2 regions of the Streptacidiphilus sp. PAMC 29251 genome follow, and region 1 is predicted to be linked to the other one. Evidence: predicted binding sites of a transcription regulator. Region 1 holds the regulator's gene; the other holds the start of a gene.
The links. Region 1 encodes HrcA, which represses chaperone genes, less so after heat shock. Its sites were predicted from a motif close to TTNGCACTCNGNNNNNCNGAGTGCNAA; they were not measured.
Positions count from the first base shown of each region.

Region 2: the regulator HrcA is predicted to act here: its motif matches at 1,830-1,856, upstream of groL (chaperonin GroEL).

Region 1 is NZ_CM135725.2:3,443,140-3,447,328, reverse strand. Features, by position in the region: gene htpX (zinc metalloprotease HtpX) at 1-910, opposite strand, end outside; gene hrcA (heat-inducible transcriptional repressor HrcA) at 1,108-2,139, shown strand; gene dnaJ (molecular chaperone DnaJ) at 2,193-3,341, shown strand; gene ACXKR8_RS16140 (16S rRNA (uracil(1498)-N(3))-methyltransferase) at 3,384-4,127, shown strand.
Region 2 is NZ_CM135725.2:4,265,389-4,269,577, reverse strand. Features, by position in the region: gene ACXKR8_RS19970 (polysaccharide deacetylase family protein) at 1-38, shown strand, start outside; gene ACXKR8_RS19965 (class I SAM-dependent methyltransferase) at 62-1,240, opposite strand; gene groES (co-chaperone GroES) at 1,445-1,753, shown strand; gene groL (chaperonin GroEL) at 1,888-3,513, shown strand; gene ACXKR8_RS19950 (MOSC domain-containing protein) at 3,609-4,189, opposite strand, start outside.

The sequences.
Region 1 (4,189 bases):
CCAGCTCGGCGGAGATCCGGCCCAGCTGCTCCAGCCGCTGCTGCAGCGAGGGGTGGGTGGAGAAGGCCTGGCTGGCCGCCTTGCGGGCGGAGACCGCCGGGGCGAAGTAGAACGCGTTGAAGGGCTGCGCGCGGCGCAGGTCCTCGGTGGGGATGGCCGCCATCTCCCCGCTGACCTTGGTGAGCGCGGAGGCCAGCGCCGAGGGGCGCCCGGTCAGCAGCGCGGCGGCGCGGTCGGCGGAGAGCTCGCGGTAGCGGGAGAGCAGCCGGGTCAGCAGGAAGCTGATGCTGTAGGCCACGGCGCTGACCCCGATCACGATCAGCAGCACCATGCCGGTGTTGTCGCCGTCCCGGTTGTCCCGGCTGCTGAAGCCGCCGAACAGCCCGGCCTGCAGGCCGACCCTGGTCAGGATGCCGGTCAGCACGCCGAGGAAGCCGGCGATGGTCATCACCATCACGTCCTTGTGGGCCACGTGCGACATCTCGTGGGCGAGCACGCCCTCCAGCTCCTCCGGCTCCAGCCGGCGGAGCAGCCCGGTGGTGACGCAGACCACGGCGTTCTTCTCGTTGCGGCCGGTGGCGAAGGCATTGGGGATGTCGCTCTGGGCGACGGCGACCTTGGGCTTCTTCATGTCGGCCAGGGCGCAGAGCCGGTCGACCGTGCCGTGCAGCTCCGGGTAGTCCTGGGCGCTGACCTCGCGGGCGCCCATGCTGAAGGAGGCGATCCGGTCGCTGAACCAGAACTGGGCGATGAACAGGCCGCCGGCGATGATCACGATGATCAGCCAGGCTCCCTTGAGGAAGACCAGCAGGGCGCCGACGAAGACGACATACAGCAGCCCGATGAGGAACATCGTCAGCAGCATCCGGCTGGTCAGTCCGCGGTCGGGTGCAAAGCGTGTTCTGGGCATGTAGCCACTCCTCAAGATGGACCTGTGCTGCAATTCTGCCCTGTAGGGCCTACCAACAGGTACGTATGGGAGGGCGCGGGCGTTCCGGTGGCCTACCCTCGCGCCTTACACTGGCCGAACAGGCGTTGGCACTCGTTCGGCCAGAGTGCCAGTCTCCACAGGACAGCCGGTGTCCGAGGACAGGAGGTGCGTGGCCCGTGCATGAGGAGCGCAAGCTCGACGACCGCAAGCTGGCGGTTCTGCGTGCCATCGTCCAGGACTACGTCGGGACCGAGGAGCCGGTCGGCTCCAAGGCCCTGGTGGAACGCCACAACCTCGGCGTGTCGCCGGCCACGGTGCGCAACGACATGGCGACACTCGAGGACGAGGGCTACATCCACCAGCCGCACACCAGCGCCGGACGGGTGCCCACCGACAAGGGCTACCGGCTGTTCGTCGACCGGCTGACCGAGGTGAAGCCGCTGTCCGCGCCCGAGCGCCGGGCCATCGGCAGCTTCCTGGACCACGCGGTGGACCTGGACGACGTGGTGGCCCGTACGGTGCGGCTGCTGGCGCAGCTGACCCGGCAGGTCGCCGTGGTGCAGTACCCCTCGCTGTCCCGATCGACGGTGCGCCATGTGGAACTGGTGGCGCTGACGCCGACCCGGGTGATGCTGGTGCTGATCACCGACACCGGCCGGGTGGAGCAGCGGCTGATCGACTGCCCCGGCGCGGTCGGTGAGACGGTCCTCGCCGATCTGCGCAGCCGGCTGAACACCAGGGCCGCGGGCCAGCGCTTCGCCGAGGTGCCGACCCTGCTGCAGGATCTGCCCGAGGCGTTCGAACGCGAGGAGCGGGGCGCGGTCACGGCCGTGCTCACCGCGCTGTTCGAGGCGCTGGCCGAGCAGACCGAGGAGCGGATCGTCATCGGCGGCTCCGCCAACCTCACCCGCTTCCCGCACGACTTCCCGCTCACCATCGCCCCCGTGCTGGAGGCGTTGGAGGAGCAGGTGGTCCTGCTGAAGCTGCTCGGGGAGACCGCCGACGCGGGCATGATGGTCCGTATCGGTCACGAGAACGCCTACGAAGGGCTCAATTCCACGTCGGTCGTGTCGGTGGGCTACGGTTCGGGCGACGAGACCGTCGCCAAACTGGGTGTGCTCGGGCCGACGAGGATGGACTACCCGGGAACCATGGGTGCCGTCCGGGCGGTTGCACGGTACGTCGGTCAGATCCTGGCTGCGTCATAGCCTTACAGCGGTGTCGGGAACGTCGGCGCGAATAGAACAAGCGGAGCATTTTGGTGGCCACGGACTACTACGCGGTACTCGGCGTCCGGCGTGACGCCGGTCAGGACGAGATCAAGAAGGCGTTCCGCCGACTGGCGCGCGAACTCCATCCTGACGTCAATCCCGACCCGAAGACCCAGGAGCGGTTCAAGGAGATCAACGCCGCCTACGAGGTCCTCTCGGACCCCAACAAGCGGCAGGTCTACGACCTGGGCGGGGATCCCCTGTCGGCGAACGGCGGCGGCGCGGGCCCCGGCGGCTTCGGCGCGGGCGCGGGCTTCGGCTTCAGCGACATCATGGACGCCTTCTTCGGCGCGGCCGGCGGCGCGCAGCGCGGACCGCGGTCGCGGACCAGGCGCGGCCAGGACGCGATGATCCGGATCGACCTCGACCTCGAAGAGGCCGCGTTCGGCACCACCAAGGACATCCAGGTCGACACCGCCGTGGTCTGCACCACCTGCAACGGCGAGGGCGCGGCCCCCGGCACCTCCGCCCAGACCTGTGACATGTGTCGCGGTCGCGGCGAGGTGTCGCAGGTCACCCGGTCCTTCCTGGGCCAGGTTATGACCTCCCGCCCCTGCCCGCAGTGCCAGGGCTTCGGCACCGTCGTGCCCACCCCCTGCCCCGAGTGCGCCGGCGACGGCCGGGTCCGCGCCCGCCGCACGCTGACCGTGAAGATCCCGGCCGGTGTCGACAACGGCACCAGGATCCAGCTGGCCGGCGAGGGCGAGGTCGGCCCCGGCGGCGGCCCGGCCGGCGACCTCTACGTCGAGATCGCCGAGAACGCGCACAAGATCTTCCAGCGCCGCGGCGACGACCTGCACTGCACCGTGACGCTGCCGATGACGGCGGCGGCGCTGGGCACCAAGGTCCCGCTGGAGACCCTGGACGGCCAGGTGGAGATCGACGTCCGCCCCGGCACCCAGTCCGGGCAGTCCATCCCGCTGCACGGGCGCGGCATCACCCACCTGCGCGGCGGCGGCCGCGGCGACCTGATAGTGCACGTCGAGGTGCAGACCCCCGGCAAGCTCGACCCGGAGCAGGAGGACCTGCTGCGGCGGCTCGCCGCGCTGCGCGGCGAGGAGCGCCCCAAGGGCACCTTCGAGCCGGGCCAGCAGGGCCTCTTCTCCCGGCTGAAGGACGCCTTCAACGGCCGCGCCTGAGCCGCACGGCTCCCAGGAACAGCAAGGACAGGAACGTACGTCGTGACAGCCCCCGTGTTCGTGGTGGAGACCTCGCAGCTGGGCCCGGTGGGCTCGGTGGTCCGGCTGGACGGCGCGGAGGGCCGGCACGCGGTCGCGGTGCGGCGGCTGGCCGTCGGCGAGCAGCTGGTGCTGACCGACGGCGCGGGCCAGGGGGTGTCCGGCTCGGTCGCCGCCGTGCTCGGCAAGGAGGCGCTGGAGGTTCAGGTCTCCGGGCTGCTGGCCGAACCCGAGCCCGCGCTGCGGGTGGTGGTGGTGCAGGCGCTGCCCAAGGGCGACCGGGGCGAGCTCGCGGTCGAGCTGATGACCGAGGTCGGCGTGGACGAGGTGGTCCCCTGGGCGGCCTCGCGCTGCATCACCCAGTGGAAGGGCGACCGGGGCCTCAAGGCCCTGGGGAAGTGGCGGGCCACCGCCCGTGAGGCCGGCAAGCAGTCCCGCCGGCTGCGCTTCCCGGTGGTCCGGGACCCGATGAGCACCCGGCAGGTGGCCGAGCTGCTCGCCGGCGCCGCGCTGGGCGCGGTGCTGCACGAGGAGGGCTCGCTGCCGCTGGCCTCGGCCGGGCTGCCGGCCCGGGGCGAGCTGGTGCTGGTGGTCGGCCCCGAGGGCGGGGTCTCCCCGGACGAGCTGGCGCGCTTCGCCGAGGCGGGCGCCGCCCCGTACCGGCTCGGGTCCACGGTGCTGCGGACCTCCACGGCGGGGGTCGCCGCCGGAGCCCTGCTGCTCGGGCGCACCGGACGCTGGGGCTGATCGTCCGAGCGGCTGCGGCTGATCGTCCGAGCCGCCTGCGCTGATCGTCCGGGTCGGTCCGC
Region 2 (4,189 bases), 820 kb from region 1:
CCGTCGCCCGCCTGGACGACTACATCCAGCGGCCGTAGCTCGGCCGTGGTCCAGCTGCCGCTCAGTCAGCGGGCTGCCCCAGCAGCATCATCGGGGCGCCGGCGACCCGGGTCAGGAAGACCGTGCAGGAGTGCGGGCCCTGCGGCTTGAGCCTGCGGCGGAGGTCCTCCGGCTCCACCGCCGAGCCCCGCTTCTTGATGACGACGGTGCCGACACCGCGTTCGCGGAGCAGCGCCTTGAGCTTCTTCAGCCCGAACGGAAGCACATCGCTGATGGCGTACGCCGTCGCGAACGGGGTCGCTCGCAGGGTGTCGGCGGTCAGGTAGGCGATGGTCGGGTCGATCAGCGTCGCGTCCAGTTCCCGGGCCACCTCGGCGACCAGATGGGCCCGGATCACCGCGCCGTCCGGCTCGTAGAGGTAGCTGAGGACCGGCCCCGGCTCGGGGTCGGGGAGCCGGCCGCCGGCGAGGGTCGCGCCGGAGGGGAGCAGGGTGGCGCGATGGGGCTGCTCCACGGCCGGGTCGGTGCCGAACCAGAGCACCGCCTCCTTGACGTCCCCGCCGTCGGAGACCCACTCGGCCTCCGCGCCCTCGGGAACGGCGGTGTGCGGGATGCCCGGGGCCACCTTGAGCGCCGCGAACGGCGCCTGCCGGGCGGCGGCGACCGCCCAGCTCAGCGGCGGCGAATACGACTCAGGATCGAAGATCCTGCCGCGGCCCCCGCGCCGGGCCGGGTCCACGAAGACCGCGTCGTACCCGTCCAGGGCCACCTCGGCGACGTCGCCGCAGCGCTGCTCGATCAGTCCGTCCAGGCCCAGCGCCGCCGCGTTGGCCTCGGCGACGGCGCAGGTCAGCGGATCCCGGTCGACGGCGAGGACCTGGATGCCGGCCCGGGCCAGCGCGACCGCGTCGCCGCCCACGCCCGAGCAGAGGTCGGCCAGCCGGGCCACGCCCAGGCTCTTGAACCGCTGCGCGCGCCACTCGGCGACACTCTTTCGGGTGGCTTGTTCCACCCCGTCCGGGGTGAAGTACATCCGCCCCGCGTCGGCCGCGCCGAACTTGGCCACCGCCCGCTGCCGCAGCCGGGCCTGGCCGATCGCGGCCGACACCAGTTCCGCCGGGTGCGAACGCCGCAGCCTGGTCGCCACCGCCAGCTCCTGCCCCGGGGCGTGGTCGCGCAGCTGTGCCAGCAGGGTCTGGCCCTCGTCGGTGAGCAGGGCCAGGAACGATTCGGTCTCCACCCGGACATCATCCCGTAAGCGCGTCGTTGGCACTCTGGTTGACTGAGTGCTAACGGCGGCCTAGTGTCGTCGTTGGCACTCTCCTTGTGAGAGCGCTAACCCCGCGAAGGGGCGATTCCGGCACCGCGACGACGGTTTCGCACCACACTCTTCGCGACCCAAGACATGAATCACCCCGTGATCTCCGAAGGGGGAGGTCGGAACGTGACGACCACCAGCTCCAAGGTTGCCATCAAGCCGCTCGAGGACCGCATTGTGGTCCAGCCGCTCGAAGCCGAGAAGACCACGGCTTCTGGCCTGGTCATTCCGGACACGGCGAAGGAGAAGCCCCAGGAGGGCGTTGTCCTGGCCGTTGGCCCGGGTCGCTTCGAGGACGGCCAGCGCCTGCCGCTCGACGTCGCCGTCGGCGACATCGTGCTGTACAGCAAGTACGGCGGCACCGAGGTCAAGTACAACGGCGAGGAGTACCTCGTCCTCTCGGCCCGCGACGTTCTCGCGATCGTCGAGAAGTAGTAGTCGAGAAGTACCACCTGGCTGTTTTGCAGCCACGACGCTGACCGCAGAGTCGTGACCCCGCCCGGGCCCCCAGTCTTCACTGAGTGAGACCGGGTGCCCGGGCTCGGTTGTTTGAGAGGGAAACCCTAAGCATGGCGAAGATCCTGAAGTTCGACGAGGACGCCCGCCGCTCGCTCGAGCGTGGCGTCAACAAGCTGGCCGACACCGTGAAGGTGACGCTCGGCCCCAAGGGCCGCAACGTCGTCATCGACAAGAAGTTCGGCGCTCCCACCATCACCAACGACGGTGTCACCATCGCCCGTGAGGTGGAGCTCGACGACCCGTACGAGAACCTTGGCGCGCAGCTGGTCAAGGAGGTCGCCACCAAGACCAACGACATCGCGGGTGACGGCACCACCACCGCCACCGTGCTGGCCCAGGCCCTGGTCAACGAGGGTCTGCGCAACGTCGCCGCCGGCGCCGGTCCGTCCGGGCTGAAGAAGGGCATCGACGCCGCCGTCAAGGCCGTGTCGGACCACCTGCTCTCGATCGCCCGTGAGATCGACGGCAAGGAGGACATCGCTGCCGTCGCCGGTCTGTCCGCCCAGGACCAGCAGGTCGGCGACCTGATCGCCGAGGCGATGGACAAGGTCGGCAAGGACGGTGTCATCACCGTCGAGGAGTCCAACACCTTCGGCCTCGAGCTCGAGTTCACCGAGGGCATGCAGTTCGACAAGGGCTACCTGTCGCCCTACATGGTCACCGACCAGGAGCGGATGGAGGCGGTCCTGGAGGACCCCTACATCCTGATCCACCAGGGCAAGATCTCCTCGATCCAGGACCTGCTCCCGCTGCTGGAGAAGATCCTCCAGGGCGGCGCCAGCAAGCCCCTGCTGATCATCGCCGAGGACGTCGACGGCGAGGCGCTGTCGACCCTGGTCGTCAACAAGATCCGCGGCACCTTCAACGCCGTCGCGGTGAAGGCCCCCGGCTTCGGCGACCGCCGCAAGGCCATGCTCGGCGACCTGGCCACCCTCACCGGTGCCACGGTCATCGCCGAGGAGGTCGGCCTCAAGCTCGACCAGGCCGGTCTGGAGCTGCTGGGCACCGCCCGCCGGGTCACCGTCTCCAAGGACAACACCACCGTCGTCGACGGCGCCGGTGACTCCTCCGAGGTGGCCGGCCGGGTCGCGCAGATCAAGGCCGAGATCGAGAACACCGACTCGGACTGGGACCGCGAGAAGCTGCAGGAGCGCCTGGCCAAGCTGGCCGGCGGGGTCTGCGTGATCAAGGTCGGCGCTGCCACCGAGGTCGAGCTCAAGGAGAAGAAGCACCGTCTCGAGGACGCCATCTCGGCGACCCGCGCGGCGGTCGAGGAGGGCATCGTCGCCGGCGGCGGCGCCTCCCTCGTGCACGCCCAGAAGGTGCTCGACGGCAGCCTCGGCCTGGTCGGCGACGAGGCGACCGGTGTCGCCGTCGTCCGCCGCGCGCTGGTCGAGCCGCTGCGCTGGATCGCCCAGAACGCGGGCCTCGAGGGCTACGTCATCACCAGCAAGGTGTCGGAGCTCGAAGAGGGCCAGGGCTACAACGCCGCGACCGGCGAGTACGGCGACCTGCTCAAGGCCGGCGTCATCGACCCGGTCAAGGTCACCCGCTCGGCGCTGCAGAACGCCGCGTCGATCGCTTCGCTGTTGCTCACGACCGAGACCCTGGTCGTCGAGAAGCCGGCCGAGGAAGAGGCTGCGGCCGGCCACGGTGGCCACGGGCACAGCCACTAGTCGCTGACGCCTGGTAGGGGCGCGAGGAGCTGTGCTGCTTGGTGCACGTGAGTGCATGGTTGGCAGCGCAGTTCCTCGCGCCCCTTGGCGTTTGCCTACTGAACCCTTTTGAGGGCGCGGGCGCGCTGGTGGGCGCCGAGGGTCTCGATCGGGACCAGCAGCGGCAGCAGGTCGGGCTCCAGGGTCAGCGCGCGGAAGACGATGCCGCTGGTCACGCCGTGGTCCGGACGGGAGAGCACGGTGATCGCATCGCCCGCGCTGATCTCGCCCGGGGTGATCACCCGCAGATGGGCGCCGGGGAGCGCGCGCTGGGTGAAGTGCTTGATCCAGCGGGCCTGGTCCAGCCAGCCGGCGAAGGTCCGGCAGGGGATCCTGGTCGCGCAGACCTCCAGCACCAGCTGCCCGCCGACCTGCCAGCGCTCGCCGATCAGCGCGTCGGTGGTGTCGATCCCGAGCGTGGTCAGGTTCTCGCCGAAGACGCCGTTGGGCAGCGCGCGGCCGAGCTCCCGCTCCCAGACGTCCAGCTCCTCGCGGCTGTAGGCGTACACCGCCTGGTCGTCGCCGCCGTGGTTCCGCTGGTCGCAGACCTCGTCGCCGACCAGCGCGCTGCCGCTGCCGCCGCTGCCGCGCGGCCCCGGGGCGGTGACCCTGACCGGGCCAGGAACCGGGCGCTTGT